One region of the Solibacillus ferritrahens genome, then DNA from elsewhere that is predicted to be linked to it. Evidence: riboswitches for the same ligand, from Rfam matches in the RefSeq annotation. Region 1 holds a riboswitch; the other holds the start of a gene.
What was found. A riboswitch is a leader RNA that binds a small molecule or an ion and turns the genes downstream of it on or off. The one in region 1 is predicted to bind FMN.
Positions count from the first base shown of each region.

Region 2: another riboswitch for FMN. It lies ahead of ribE (riboflavin synthase); the one in region 1 lies ahead of SNE38_RS10680 (ECF transporter S component).

Region 1 covers NZ_JAXCLE010000009.1:86,637-94,960, forward strand. The annotation lists gene ccsB (c-type cytochrome biogenesis protein CcsB) at 1-303, shown strand, start outside; gene SNE38_RS10660 (response regulator transcription factor) at 425-1,141, shown strand; gene SNE38_RS10665 (ATP-binding protein) at 1,134-2,909, shown strand; gene SNE38_RS10670 (RNA polymerase sigma factor SigX) at 3,054-3,587, shown strand; gene SNE38_RS10675 (hypothetical protein) at 3,584-4,795, shown strand; FMN riboswitch at 4,904-5,078, shown strand; gene SNE38_RS10680 (ECF transporter S component) at 5,324-5,899, shown strand; gene brnQ (branched-chain amino acid transport system II carrier protein) at 6,124-7,470, shown strand; gene SNE38_RS10690 (YitT family protein) at 7,524-8,324, opposite strand, start outside.
Region 2 covers NZ_JAXCLE010000006.1:93,848-102,171, forward strand. The annotation lists gene SNE38_RS07830 (cysteine peptidase family C39 domain-containing protein) at 1-546, shown strand, start outside; gene SNE38_RS07835 (hypothetical protein) at 549-683, shown strand; gene SNE38_RS07840 (transcription initiation factor TFIIIB) at 807-1,010, opposite strand; gene SNE38_RS07845 (VC0807 family protein) at 1,031-1,720, opposite strand; gene SNE38_RS07850 (transglutaminase-like domain-containing protein) at 1,819-3,012, opposite strand; FMN riboswitch at 3,211-3,345, shown strand; FMN riboswitch at 3,446-3,579, shown strand; gene ribE (riboflavin synthase) at 3,700-4,335, shown strand; gene ribB (3,4-dihydroxy-2-butanone-4-phosphate synthase) at 4,350-4,961, shown strand; gene ribH (6,7-dimethyl-8-ribityllumazine synthase) at 4,977-5,441, shown strand; gene SNE38_RS07870 (hypothetical protein) at 6,083-6,328, opposite strand; gene SNE38_RS07875 (ArsR/SmtB family transcription factor) at 6,857-7,159, shown strand; gene SNE38_RS07880 (arsenic transporter) at 7,147-8,324, shown strand, end outside.

The DNA of each region.
Region 1 (8,324 bases):
ACGTTAATGGATGAAATTGCATACCGTACAGTTTTAATTGCATTCCCAATATTTACGCTCGGAGCACTGATTTTTGCAATGATTTGGGCGCAAAAAGCATGGGGACGCTTCTGGGGCTGGGATCCAAAAGAAGTTTGGGCACTTGTCACATGGCTATTCTATGCAGCGTTTTTACATTTACGTCTATCAAAAGGCTGGGAAGGTAAAAAAACTGCCTGGTTAACGGTAATAGGATTCCTAATCATTTTATTTAATTTAGTTGTCGTAAACTTAGTAATTGCTGGGTTACACTCTTACGCATAAAAATATTAATATGTCAAAAAGTTATAAAAGTTCAATCATTTTGGTTGAGCTTTTCTTTTCAATTGTACTTTTAAAAGGTACAATGGAGTAGAGAAATAGAGTTTTGAAAGGGGCAACATCAGTGTCAGAAAATATTTCTGTATTAATTGTAGATGATGAAGACCGCATTCGACGTTTATTAAAAATGTATTTAGAACGCGAAGGCTACGCAGTAGAAGAAGCAGAAAACGGAGAACAGGCACTTTCAATGGCGCTAGAAAAAGATTATCATTGTATTTTACTAGATATTATGATGCCTGAAAAAGACGGTTTGGAAGTTTGCGCTGAGCTGCGTGAAAAGAAAACAACACCGATTATTTTGTTGACAGCAAAAGGAGAAGAAGCAAACCGGGTTCAAGGTTTTGAACTAGGAGCTGATGACTATATTGTTAAACCATTTAGTCCACGTGAAGTTGTGCTGCGTGTAAAAGCTATTTTACGACGCTCAGCTGTATTTTCACCAGTATCGAATGCATCTTCATCAAAGGATTTAGTTGTATTCCCGCATTTAACAATCGACCACGATGCACACCGTGTAACGGCGGATGGTACAGAAGTAAATTTAACACCGAAAGAATATGAATTATTATACTTTTTAGCGAAATCTCCTGATAAAGTATTTGACCGTGAACAACTGTTAAAAGAAGTTTGGCATTACGATTTCTTTGGTGACCTCCGTACAGTAGATACACATGTTAAACGTTTACGAGAAAAGTTGAACCGCGTTTCTGAAAATGCGGCGAAAATGATTGTAACTGTTTGGGGTGTAGGCTATAAATTCGAGGTTGTAAATGATTAGAATAGCAACAAGTATTGTCGGGAAGCTATGGGTAACCATTTTGCTTCTCGTTTCATTTGTCCTGTTTATTTTCACGGTATTTATGCTGGAGTTTCTAGAAAGCTATCATAATGAACAATCTGAAATGTCTTTGAGACAAACTGCTGCAGCCATTGCTAGCATTGTTGATGAGGATGAATTGGATGATAAACAATTCGCAATCATTTCGGAGCTGTTAACAGAAACGACGAATGTCTTAATTGCGAAAAATCCAAATGAAGTGTTGTATTCAATGCAAGAAGGATTGAATAAAGAGGAAATACAGAAAAATATTATTTCAAACGAAGAATTAAGGGAAGTTTATGCAACCAACGAGCCAATTGTCAAAGAGCTCCTTCTGCCTTCGAATATTGATGAAAATAAAAAAATGAAATATATCGTTCTTGGCTTTCCTTTAAAAAGTGAAGAAGAGTTACACGGGGCGGTATTTATTTATAAAAACCCGGACGCATTAAATCAGACAAGTAATGAAACAACGAAAATTGTTTTTTTGGCAGCGGCTATTGCATTCATATTAACAACTATTTTTGCGTTTTTCCTTTCCTCCAAAATTACGTTGCCATTACGTAACATGCGTGAGCACGCATTTGAATTGGCAAAGGGTCGATTTGATTCGAAAATTGAAATAAAGCAGAATGATGAAATTGGTCAGCTAGCAGTAGCCTTTAACCAAATGGGGCGCCAATTAAAGCACCATTTAGAAGTGATTAATCAAGAAAAAGAGCAATTATCCAGTATATTAACATCGATGACAGATTCTGTAATAACTTTTAATCGTGATAAAACAATTTTGGTCAGTAATCCTCCTGCAGAGCGCTTGCTTCAAAAATGGTTTATCGAAAAAGGCTTAAACAGTTCAAAGCCGATTCCTGAAGAGCTTTATCAAATGCTTGACCATGTCCTAAGTTTTGAAGATCAGCTTGACGAAGAGTTACAGATGGGAAAATCTTATTATAGTATTACTATTAGCCCCCTCTATAGCGGAGATTCGATTCGTGGTGCAGTCGCTGTTATACGAGATAAAACAGAGGAGACAAAGTTGGAAAAGCTGAAGTCGGACTTCATTGCCAATGTTTCGCATGAGTTGCGAACACCGATAGCGATGCTACAAGGTTATTCTGAAGCCATTATAGATGGTGTTGTCACAACAGAAGAGGAACGCACTGATATGATTCGCATTATTTATGATGAGTCCCAACGGATGAGCCGACTCGTTACGGATTTACTGGATTTGGCACGAATGGAGTCAGGTCATATGAGTCTTTATAAAGATGATGTGCCATTAGTATCGGTAATTGAACGTATGACACATAAGTTTGATCAGACGGCAAAAGAAAACCATGTCCATCTTCTTTTTGAAACCGACTTTTCGGAAGATGCACTCATTCCGATTGATGAAGATCGCATTGAGCAAGTGTTAACGAATTTAATCGATAATGCAATCCGCCATACGCCGGCTGAAGGCTCAGTTACAGTATCGATAACAAATGAGCAGAAATTTGCTAAGGTTCAAGTGAAGGACACTGGTCGAGGAATACACCAAGATGACTTACCTTATGTATTTGAACGCTTTTATAAAGCGGATAAAGCACGGACGCGTTCAAAAGGTGGAACAGGCTTAGGGTTAGCGATTACAAAAAATATAGTAGAAGCGCATAACGGTACGATTTCTGTGGATAGTGTGGAACAGCAAGGAACAACCTTTACATTTTATTTACCATTAAATTAACAAAATCGTAGTAGGAAAAGTTTATCATTTTGTTCTCAAAGTGGTAAACTTTTATTTTTAACAAGTTAATTCATAATTATATTCCATGGTATTGTAACTTTTACTGTTTGAAAACGACAAATAATTAGAACGGAGGTGGGATGGGTGCAACAGTCCATTTTCCATCGATTATACGATATGTATCATCAGGATGTTTTTAATTTTCTTTTTTATTTAGTGAAAAACCGGACAGCGGCGGAGGATCTTTCTCATGAAGTGTACGTACGTGTACTGAAATCGTATGAACGTTTTGAAGGGAAAAGCTCTGAAAAAACGTGGCTTTTCTCAATTGCGAAAAATGTGGCAATTGATTATTTCAGAAAAAAACAGGTTCGGGATAAGCATGCATTTACCGCATTTGATTGGGAAACGGAGCAGCTTGTAAGCCCCGTACCTTCACCAGAACAGTCTATGGAATTAAACGATGAACTAAGTCGATTACTGCTTGCATTGGAACGATGCTCGGGGGATCAGAAAATGGTGATTATTATGCGCTATCTTCAGGAACTTACGATACAGGAAACGGCTGATATATTAGGATGGACCACAGGTAAGGTTAAAACGACACAGCACCGGGCATTAAAAAATTTAAGACAGCTATTGGAAGCACAAGATGGAAAGGAGGCGAATTCATTATGAAAAAGGAGCGTTGGGATGAGGAAAACCTGGAACAACTCCTAAAACAGGCCCCGAAAGTAACCGATCATCGAACAAAGGATGAAATATTCAATCGTTTAAAGGATGATGGAGCATTTAATGAACAGCCGCCTCAAATACAACAGCCTAATCAAAAAGGGATTCGCTGGGCACCGCTTCTAGTATCGATCGCATCCTTATTTATTATAGTTTTGATTGGTGCACAGTTTTTAGGGAATGATCAGTCCATCTCGATGGAACAGAATACATTTGATATGGCAACTACAGAATCGGAAGAAAGCGCCAAAATGAGTAGGACCGAGGATGTAAGTGACCCATCGACAATTTCTAATTTTTCATTGGATGCACAAGCTGAACAGACGTTAATTTATGAAAGCCAGCTTGAAGGAGTAACATTATTTAAAATTGGTCTTGCTGGTGATGATGCAGAAAGCGTTCCTGTCAGTATATTAATACCTAATGAAGTTGTGGTAGATAAGCTTGGGACCGATAACCCGACAACATTGGAGCTTTATAAAACCTTTAGTCCATTACTCGATGAACATATGATGGGGTTTAATGAGTATCACCCGTTAAAAGGCGAATTGCGTGAAGAGGGAGATAAGCTTATTCACACATTACCTGATGACCACGGATATGATACAAGTTCTGCTACACTATCTAATTATTTCGGTTCCCTTGTGGATACATTCGGAAATTCGTACGAAGAGGTACAAATTGAAGATGCAAAAGGGGAAGTCGTTTATTTTGATTATGTTGGTGAAACGGCACAGTCTTTTCAATTGAAAGGGGAGCAGACACAATACAATTATTTTATGTATCAAATGAGGGATGGGGCAGTTTATTTAAGTCCTAATTTTCGTATGACCTTTCCTAACGTGACTGAGGCGATCGATAATATGACGACGGAAGCAAACGATATATATCGTACTGTCATTTTACCTGGAATTTCATTAAAAGTAGAGGATGAAGGGGATATCGTTACTGTAACATTCGAACAAGCACTTGATTTGGAACAATATGATGCTGCCCAAGCAATGCGTATGATAGAAGGATTAATTTTAACGGCAGCAAGTTTTGATAAACAAATTAAATTTGAAAAAATTGTGCAAGAAAATTGGAGTGGTTTTGACTTCACGAAGCCTTTAGAGAAGCCAATCGCGGGGAACCTATTGTTCTATAACTTTTAAATAAAACAAATGAATTTACTCGGAATTGTAAGCAATGGTCTTTACAATTCCGTTTTTATATATATAATAGAAATTGTAACAAGAATTTTGTTGCACAATTTCATATTGATTCATCTTCGGGGCAGGGTGTAATTCCCGACCGGCGGTAATTAAAGTTGTAGCCTCTGACCATTTACTTGGAGGACGTTACAGTAAACTTTTCGAGCCCGCGAGCCACTTTTTGTGTGCAGGATTTGGTGCGATTCCAAAGCCGACAGTATAGTCTGGATGGGAGAAGGTGAAGGTACGGTCGTCATTTTATGAAAATGTCGTGCTTTTGTAGTACCGTTAATAATTTCCTTAACTATGAGCGGAATGTCTTTCGTATACATATTTTTAAGGGGATTTACTACAAAATGCATAAGTAGACTTTTATTTAAGTGTGCCTATTTCTCCCTTATGCTCTTTTTTGCATAAGGGTTTTTTCATGAATGATTTGATACGTCCTTTCTTCTTGCGAGATGGAATCAGCAAAGAGGAGAGATTTCTATGCAAAAGAGAAGTTTGAAGTTACGGTCATTCGTAACAATCGCTATGCTAAGTGGGATTTCATTTATATTAATGCTACTGAATTTCCCATTACCTTGGTTTCCTGTATTTTTGCAGATTGATTTTAGTGATGTACCTGCATTAATAGCGGCGATTACGATGGGACCTGTCGCAGGTATTCTTGTTGAATTGGTTAAGAATGTACTTGATTGGATTTATACGGGAGCTCCAGAAGGAATTCCGGTAGGTCACATGGCAAACTTTGCAACAGGCGTATTATTCATTTTACCAGCTTACTATATTTACAAAAAATTCCCTTCTGCAAAAGGGTTAATTTCTGGCTTAGTTGTTTCGACGGTTGTAATGTCGTTGGGGATGGCTGTATTAAATTACGTAGCGTTCCTACCACTATATACGTATTTACTGGGCTTTGAATATGATATGTATGAAACGATAGTATTGGGTATTTTACCGTTTAATATAGTTAAAGGAATTATGATGCTAGTTGTCGTGACGATGATTTACCGTTCGATGCGTGTATGGATTGAACAACAGCGCCGACAATATTTAGCTTAACTAAATAAAAGCACAAGGAGTTATGTCATAAAGGATTGTTTTTATGACATAACTCCTTTTTATTTGCTGGAAGATTGTTAGTTTATGTGTCTTAAGTTATATGGAAATAATTATTACTATTGTAATCATAGTAATTCACTGTTATCATAATGTACATTGTTGTGAAAAATCTGGCTATTTCGTCAAAAGACCAACATTATATTACTTCTTTAGGAGAGATGACGATGGAGAAAAAAATACCATTTTCAACATACGCAGTAATCGGGACGATGCTGTTCGGTATGTTTTTTGGTGCGGGTAATTTAATTTTCCCGATACAAATGGGCCAGTTAGCAGGTACGAATTATTGGCTGGCGTTAATTGGTTTTTTAATAACGGCAATAGGGCTGCCGTTTTTAGGTATTCTTGCAATTGGCCTTTCTGGAAGTAACGGATTGCGTGATTTAGCGAGTAAAGTACACCCAGTATTTGGTTTATTATTTGCATTGGCATTATATTTAACTATTGGACCATTTTTTGCTATTCCGCGTACTGCAACGGTACCTTTTGTAGTTGGATTTGAACCTTTTATCGATCCGTCTCAAATAACATTATGGCTAGCTGTATTTAGCTTTGTATTTTTTGCTATCGTATTTTATTTTTCATTAAATCCAGCGAAAATTATGGATATTATCGGGAAATACTTAACACCGGCATTCTTGATTTTTCTGTTTGTTTTAATCGGGATCAGTTTATTTTCGCCAATGGGTGATTTTGTAGAGCCTGTTGGGGCATATATAAATGATGCGTTTATGACAGGGTTTAAAGAAGGTTACAATACGATGGACGCGCTGGCTTCACTTGCATTCGGTATTGTAGTTATTCATGCGATTAAGCGAACGGGTGTTACCGATAAAAAAGATATTGCAAAAGCGACTTGGAAATCGGGTATTTTTGCGATGGCTTTAATGATGCTTATATATGGTCTCATTACTTATATGGGTTCATCAAGTGTAACGGCGATTGGAACTTATGAGAATGGTGGTCAAATTTTCGCAGCTGTAGCGGATTATTACTTTGGTTCGTACGGGGCAATTTTACTCGCTATTATTATTGTGTTGGCATGCTTGAAAACAAGTATTGGGTTAATTACATCGTGTAGTGAATTTTTCCATGAAGTATTTCCGAAAGTGAGCTATAAAGCATTTGTTGTACTGCTGTGTCTTGTATCGTTCGTTATTGCGAATGTCGGATTAACAAATATTATTACATATGCAGTACCGGTGTTAATGTTCTTATATCCTTTGGCAATTGTCTTAATTATTTTAGCGCTTTTCGGACCGTTGTTTGGTTATAAACAATCAGTTTTTGCGACAGCTATTTTATTTACATTCTTTATTAGTGTTATCGATGGCTACAATGCATTAATCGAAAGTGTCCCAGCGTTTAAAGGAAACTTATTATCATCAATTTCAGCTGTATATATGGATTATTTACCACTTTATACAATCGGTTTAGGTTGGATTGTTCCAGCGTTAATTGGAGCAGTTATCGGATTGTGTATTCCGTATAGTATTAACAAAAAAAGTTGAATAGAAATGGGTGTGTAAAAGTTGAAAATCTTTTACACACCCATTTTTCGTTTCTAATGTACATTTTGTTTTTTGAAGCTGCCACCTTTTACTTCTACAACTTCATAAACAGTGACAAAAGCATTAGGGTCAATTTCACGAATGATAATTTTCATCTTACTTTCTTCCATTCGATTAATTACACATGTAATTTCTTTAAACTCTTGGTTGGAATAAGCGCCGTATACGGTATTAAAAGTAGCGCTACGTCCTAAACGATCTCGGATTGTCTCCACCATATTTACAGGTTCGCTTGTAATAATTTTATACGTTTTAGAACCGCTTAACCCTTCCTCGACAACGATAATAACCTTCGACGCGATATAGTAGGCAATTGCTGATAATAAAGCACCCTTAAAGCCGAACACAAACGAAACAATAATGAAGACGAAAAAGTTTAAAAATAAAATTAAATCACTCGTACTAAACGGGAGCTTTCTAGAAAGTAATACTGCAAGCATATCAATACCATCCAATGCACCACCATTACGTAGTGCCAGCCCCATACCGATACCTAAAATAATCCCGCCAACAACGGTAATCAATAACGCGTCCCCGGTCACGATTGTCGGGACATGGTGCATAAGGGATGTACCAATTGCTAAAGAAGCAATTCCGAGAATAGAATTGATTGCAAAGGTTTTACCGATTTGTTTATAACCTAAGTAAACGAATGGAATATTAAGTAAAGCAATTAACATACCTAAAGGTAATGGTGTTAATTGTGAAATTACGATACTAATCCCTGTAATTCCTCCATCGGAAACGTTATTTGGAATTAATACGGATTCTAAACCGTAAGCGGCGATAAAACC
Region 2 (8,324 bases), on a different contig from region 1:
ATACCCGTTTTACGTAAAAGAGCTTATCCTGCCAACTATCTGATTCAAGAAAATAATCGAATAGATTTCCAAAACAATTCGGAATGTGCGGCCTTTTCAACAGCGTATATTTTGCGCCATTTTGGTTTGGAGGCGGAGGGGGAAGCGTTATACACACATTTTCCTAGTAAAACGATGGCCGGCAATGTATATCCAAAGGGAATCCGGACGGTGTTAAATAAAAAGGGCTTTAAAACAAACTATTATAAAGGGAATATGCACACATTAAAATACGAAGTTAGTAAAGGAACTCCTGTAATTGTTTTTATTAAAGTACATAAGAATCTCAATAACTTGCATTTTGTCCCGGTTGTAGGCTACGACAAGGAGTATATTTACCTTTCAGAGTCTTTAAAGCATCTGGTGAATAGTGAAGGTGAACACAAGAGCTATAATCGGAAAGTTCCAATCGAAGAATTTAAAAGACTTTGGGATGTAAAGAGACTGCATATGCTTTTTTATAGCAATACATACTTAGCCGTTCATGCCAATTCAAAGGAGGGATGAAAATGTTTAAATATATCGATGATATGGCTGGAGCTATATTTGATATTTTTAAATATATTTGTTATTTTTTTGCTGGCGCAATAATCGTTGGTGCACCACTATACTTGATTGCTAAATTTTTTGAGTGGCTTTTCTAAATGTCTTATATATAGAACTTTGAAAGGATTTAAATTCTAGCATAAGAAAAAAATATCCATTTTCTTTAGGGAAATGGATATTTTTCGGTTAGAGCATAAATTAAAGACCATCCGCCTATAAAATTAATACGTGTCCTTAAACCGTTTTGGCTTTTTAACATAGCCTTCAATTACGAACCCGCACTCCGTACAAATAATGTATTCAACCTTGGACCCGAACCCTAATTTATTGACGACGGACATGACGCTATAGCCATTGTGCTGACCTTTTCCTAAATCCGTCGAACCGCATTTTGGACATTCACTTACCTTTGTAGAATCGATCAATTTCTTCACTCCTCGTTTTGCTATACTGATTCCGTTACTACTTCCGAACTTTGTGTCTCCGGTTGCTTGTTTTCATGTGATTGTTTCGTATGTTTTTGCACAACGTTATTAATATTAAAGAAAAGTCCCATTACAATAATGGAAAATATCCAGCCCGCTACTTTTTTATAGATAAGCATGTCCCCATATCCATCGATACCATATTTATTTAGCAGAAACGCCGTTAAACCTGCCATAAAGAGACCCCGAATAATAAACACCGCTTGGATGATTTGAAACCATTTGAAAATGCCCTTTTGAAAAAATAAAGTTTTGCTGTCTTTTCTGTCATAGCCCTGTAAATAGGCAAAATCGACCGCGATATATAATGAAAAAGGCTGCTTTACGATGAATAGAATACAGTATAAAAAAGTATAAAAGAGACTTAAATAAATGCCATTTATAATCATTTGCTCTGCTGAACCTGACAGTAAATCGACCGTTGTGCCAATTAACAGCGAACCTAAAATAAATATTCCTGTTATATTAAACTGTCTATCAAAAATAAAGCGGTAAAGGGTATAAACAATACCAGGAACGGTTGAAAGCAGCATCGCAACATAATCCCCTAAAGGTTCCCTACCAAAATTCCAAATAATATAGGGTAATGCCGCATAAAATAGCAGCTCAAGTAAAATAGAATTTTTATTCGACTGTGGTTTTTTTGCCATAGAATCCTCCAATATAACAATATAAATACAATTATAAACTGAATTTACATAAAATGGATTACGTTATTTCTTAAAGAATTAATATAAAAAAGTAATTGTTAGACTAACTTGATTACATTTGACATGAAGAATAATAAAAAGTACAGCGTAACAAATGTGAACAATAGGATTCTTTCTTTTCTGGCAATATATGAAATACACGTAACAATAATTGATCCAGCTGCCAATGCAGAAACTAAAGGACTGCTTAACAGAAGGCTTAAGGTAAAGAAAACAAAGAAAGCTGCATAGGACCAGTTTTTTAGTTTTAAAAATACCCCTTGAGCACCTGTTTCGGTAATTTTCCATTTACCTAAATAGTTATGTTCGTTTTTATTAGGTTTTAGTGATAAATTCTCTTGATCAAACTGCATGTATACGGGCTGCAAATAAGGTGCACACCCATCTACTGCTTCATAACCCCAGTAAAAAGGTTCTCCATCAATTTGGAAAGACGCAATGGGCGGGTATGGCGAATTAACTATTGTTAGTTTATCCAGATCGTTATATTTAGGGGATAAATAGAGCTCTGCATCATAAGAAAAGACAACACGCTGTCCTTCTAATTGACCGAAGTATGCAGTCCATTTTAATGTACGGATATTACTAAACAAAAACTGGAATTTCTTCTTCTTTTGAAGTGATGCTAAACTGCAATCGACAGGAACCCAGCCTGCCTGTTCATCATAAAGTTCATTCCACACATGAGCTCCCATCTTACCATTAGCCCAACTACCGATAAGCGTACGGCAAGGAATCCCGATGGAACGACATAGTGAAGAAAATAGAAAAGAATATTCTCCACAATCACCTTGCTTCGCTTGTAAAAAGGACTTTGTGCCACGTCCTTTAGGGGGATAAACATATTTATATTGAGTGACTGTATAATTAAAGATAGCCTTCGCTTTTTCCATTGTCGTTACAGCCCCAGCCGTTATTTCATGTGCTAGATTCCTCATCTGTTCATCCACAACAACGAGTGTACCGCTGCGCAAATAAAATGCCTTTTCCTTATCCGTAAGCATTTTTTGTTCATTTTGTTTATACGTATCGATAGAATAATTCATTTGAAACTGTTCATTTTCTTTTAAAGTAAAATAAAAGAGTTCATTATTGCCGTCATCAATTGTTTTTTCTTCAGGGGAATGAGTACAAGTCACGTCAGGGTGATCCATCGGTAAAGTAGTCCATATCCTTGTTATGCCTTTATTTGAGTTGTGATACGAATATGCTATATTGACAATATTTTTCATTATAGACACCTTTTCTTTTAATGGTTTTTAAATATTCTGGATATTTGTATATACGGAAAATACTTATAAAAGTTTCAATGTATTTAATTTTATAAGATCAAGTAAAGGTAAAAGGAATGAGAAAGAGGGTAGCAAGAAGGTGCGAATTTACTATTAGTTTTCTGATTTATCTATGTTACAATAATTTTCAAATAAAATAATTTCCTTCGGGGTCGGGTGAAATTCCCAATCGACGGTGATGAGTTAATCTCTAAGCCCGTGAGCCGCTTTTTGTGTGCAGGATTTGGTGCAAGTCCAAAGCCGACAGTATAGTCTGGATGGGAGAAGGAATAGCCACGCATTTTTTAAAAATTTGATTTAAAATGTGCTTTTTTGCTATACACTTTTCCCGTCGCACCAAGTGACGGGATTTTTTTATTGATAATTTTATATGAATTTCCTTCGGGGTCGGGTGAAATTCCCAATCGACGGTGATGAGTTTAACTCTAAGCCCGTGAGCCACTTTTGTGTGCAGGATTTGGTGCAAGTCCAAAGCCGACAGTATAGTCTGGATGGGAGAAGGAAGCAATGTCATTCGCTTTTTGAAATTTGTGTTCAAAAGGCTTATTTGATGCTGCTAAATTTCCCTCTCATCGAACTCCGAATTCAATCGGGGTTCTTTTTTAATTTTAAAAAGAGGTGAGTAGGATGTTTACAGGAATTATTGAAGAGTTAGGAACTGTGGAGAAGATTAGTCAGTCCACACAAACGATGGAATTATCCATTCGAGCAAGTAAAATTTTAGAAGATGTAAAACTCGGAGACAGCATTGCGGTGAACGGTGTTTGTTTAACAGTGAAAAAATTTTCGTCCAATTCATTTTTGGCAGATGTGATGCCTGAAACTGTTAAAGCAACAAGCCTGAAACAATTAACTGTTGGTATGCATGTCAATTTGGAACGGGCAATGCTGGCGAACGGTCGATTTGGCGGACATATCGTATCAGGCCATGTTGATGGTGTTGCAATCATACAGCGGAAAAGACCTGTTGCTAATGCGGTCTATGTGGATTTAGCGATGGACCGTACTTTAATTGCACAGTGTATCGAAAAAGGTTCTATAACAGTCGATGGCATAAGCTTAACGATTTTTAATGTGTCAGATACACTCGTTACCATTTCCTTAATCCCCCATACTTACGAACAGACCGTGTTGGGCTATAAAAAGGCTGGGGATGTTGTGAATATTGAAACAGATTTGATCGGGAAATATGTGAAAAAGCATTTACAAAATCAAACGATAAATACGATTACACAAGATTTTCTGCAACGTACAGGGTTTTAAAGGAGTGGGAAAAGATGAATACGATTGACGAAGCAATTCAAGCATTAAAAAATGGTGAAATTATTATTGTATCTGATGATGAAAATCGAGAGAATGAAGGAGATTTTCTCGTTTTAGGAGAATTTGCAACACCGGAAAATATCAACTTTATGGCACTTCATGGTAGGGGATTAATATGTACACCTATTTCTCTAGCCATCGCTGAAAAACTTTGTCTTCACCCAATGGTCCAGAGTAATACAGATACATATCAAACGGCTTTTACGATTAGTATCGATCATATTAACACAACGACAGGAATCAGTGCATTTGAACGTTCAGCAACGATATTGGCATTACTTGAACCAGCAGCGAAGCCGGAACATTTCCACCGTCCTGGGCATGTTTTTCCGCTTATCGCAAAAGAAGGCGGGGTAATAGAGCGCCGCGGTCATACAGAGGCAGGGGTAGATCTTGCAAAATTATGCGGGTCGATGGAAGCGGCGGTCATATGCGAAATTATGAATGAAGATGGTTCGATGGCGCGGATGCCGCAGCTTGAAAGACTCGCACTAAAACATCAGCTGAAATTTATTACGATAGAAGATTTAGTTCAATATATAAAAATAAACACAATGGTTGTATAAGAAGGAGCATATGAAATGGGAAAAACATTTGAAGCGCAATTAGTAGGTACAGATTTAAAAATCGGAATCGTTGTCGGCCGGTTCAATGAATTTATTAATGATAAATTATTAAGCGGTGCAATCGATGGATTAAAAAGACACGGTGTAAATGAAGATAATATTGATACTGCCTGGGTACCGGGTGCATTTGAAGTACCCTTTATTGCAAAGAAAATGGCAGAAGCCAATAAGTATGATGCAGTAATCGGCTTAGGTACAGTCATTCGCGGATCAACAACACATTATGATTATGTATGCAATGAAGCAGCTAAAGGAATTGCCAAAGCGGGCTTGGATACAGGGGTACCGGTTATTTTCGGGATTGTCACAACTGAAAATATCGAGCAGGCGATTGAGCGCGCAGGGACAAAAGCAGGGAATAAAGGCTATGACAGTGCGATGTCAGCTATAGAAATGGCGAATTTAAATAAGTTGTTTTAGATGTTGTTATGTGTCATACCAAGGCATAATGATTAAAAAAGGCTTTCCGAAATCGTATCTTTTCGGAAAGCCTTTTTCGTGCATACGCAAATTTGATTTGGAAACATTATTTAGAATGATTCTGTATGCTTTATCAATCTTTAATTGGACGCTTAGACAACAATAAATTGATTATGAAACCACTGATAGTAAATATAATCATCCCTATCAACACCTTTACTAATGATACCTCGATATCCACAATATGATCAGTCTCCTGTGTTATTTCAAGTACTGTCCACCAGTTATCGATTGAGGATTCATATATGGCAAAGTATAACCATATTAAAAAACAGAAATATACAAATATAAAAATCCCCATTTTTCTATTCATAACACACCTCCTATACAACTTTTCGCAAATTCAGAGTGTTATACCTTTTTAATCTTTCTGATATTATTCGTGTTTTAAGAAAAACGTTTTCAAATGCAAGTTTGGGGAATCTAAAGTCGATCTTCAACAATCGGGCGCTTTCCTTGAATAAGGAAAGGCCCTTTTCTTTCACTTCCGTTTGTATAATCAGCATTGGAATATAATAGATCCTTATTTATAAATTTCTAGCAGTGTTTTTCATTGCCAAATGTTCGAAGAATGAATTTGTTTATTTATTTTTACCGGTTTTTTCATTGCCGTGTTTAAAGTTCCCTGTAATTTTAGCTAATAAAAGCTGTACTTCCATTATATTTTCTGCTGCATTTAATTTTTCTATAAGTTGCGCAGCCTTCCCATCCTTTACAATTTTGATTTGCTTGCCTTCAAAATAGATGATCACTGTCCCTTTTTTCGTTATTTGGTAATTGAATGGCTCTTCCCTTAATCTGTTGCGTTTATCTATTTCACTCACCATATTACCCCCTGTCGACAAAATAGCTTACAAGCCATTTTGTGAAAATATATCCTCTTTCGCAGGGATAATACTCTCTTTTTTATTGTTTAGTTTAAGTAGGGTGTATGTAGACCAAATATCTATGCTTATAATAACTGGAATTTTAGATTTAGTTGGTACATCATATTTTGTGTATCAAATTGTTTCAAAATTGGTTATTCATTAAGATATATAAATGCAGTTTCATACTAGTTAATAGAAGCTTTTCAGTTATTAAATTAAAGGGCGCGATTCTTCAATAAGAAGGTCGCGTTTTCCGTTAAAGGACCATATTGTTGAATAACACTCATTTATAGTTTCCAAACACATATAGGTATGGAAATTTGAATTCTCAATAAGTTCAAAAATATTTTTAAGAACATTTTATTTATTGTCACCTTCTTAGTTGAAGGTGACAATTTTATTTTTATTACATAAGTATTTACTTATATTGAAAGAAATGATACGTTATATAAGTAAATACTTATGTAAAAGATTGGAGGGGTCGTTTTGGATTTATTAGAACAACAACTAAAAGCATTGGCAGATAAAAATCGTCTTACGCTTTTAGCATGCATGAAAAATGGTGAGGTATGTGTTTGTGATTTTGTTGAAGTGCTTGGCATTTCGCAACCTGCTGTTAGTCAACAGTTAAAAAAATTAAAAGATGCAGGTATTATTTTAGAAAGAAAAAAGGGGACGTGGAAATATTACCGAATTGCAGAGCAACTTTCCCCTATTGTAGAAGCTGTCATTAACCAACTAGAAGCTGATGATGGGTGTCGTTGTGGAGGAAATACATGTTCTTGTTAGCAAGCATTCTCTTTATCACAACATTAATTTTCGTTATTTGGCAGCCTAGGGGACTGAATATTGGTTGGTCTGCCATAGCTGGCGCTGTAATGGCATTACTTCTTGGTGTTGTTGATTTTTCTGATGTTGGCTCAGTAATTAACATAACATGGAATGCTACGCTCTCATTTATAGCTATTATCTTAATCTCATTGATTTTAGATGAAATTGGTTTATTTGAGTGGGCTGCCTTACATATGGCGCGTGCAGCAAAAGGCAGTGGCATCAAAATGTTTGTTTATGTTAGCTTACTTGGCGCTATTGTAGCAGCATTGTTTGCTAATGATGGGGCTGCACTGATTTTAACGCCGATCGTATTAGCGATGGTTCGTAACTTACAATTCAGTGAGAAAATGATTTTCCCGTTTATTATGGCAAGTGGCTTTATCGCTGACACAACCAGCTTACCTTTTGTCGTCAGTAATTTAGTAAACATTGTCTCTGCTGACTTCTTTAACATAGGCTTTATCGAATATGCTTCACGTATGTTTATTCCTAACTTATTCTCACTTGTGGCAACCATTGTTGTGCTACTCCTATATTTTAACAAGTCGATTCCACGGGCATATGACGAAGCAATGTTAAAAGAACCACGTCTTGCCATCAATGACATGAAACTATTTAAGTTATCTTGGTTCATCCTAGCAATATTAGTGATTGGTTATTTTTCAAGCGAATGGATTGGCGTACCCGTTTCACTAGTTGCAGGGGTAATTGCAATTTTCTTCTTAGTAATGGCACGTCGAAGTAAAGCTGTCGATACAAAAGCAGTTGTTAAAGGTGCTCCATGGAATATTGTTTTCTTCTCAATTGGTATGTATATTGTCGTTTACGGCTTAGGGAATGCAGGTTTGACATCTGTACTTGCTCGACTTATTGAATGGACAGCAGACCAAGGTTTATTTGTCGCAACGGTTGGTATGGGCTTTATTGCAGCTTTTCTATCATCTGTTATGAATAATATGCCGACTGTGATGGTCAATGCATTAGCAATTGCTGAAACGACTACCAATGGCACATTACGAGAAGCGCTCATTTATGCCAATGTTATTGGTTCTGACTTGGGACCAAAAATTACGCCTATCGGATCTCTTGCGACTCTTGTGTGGCTTTATGTACTTTCAGG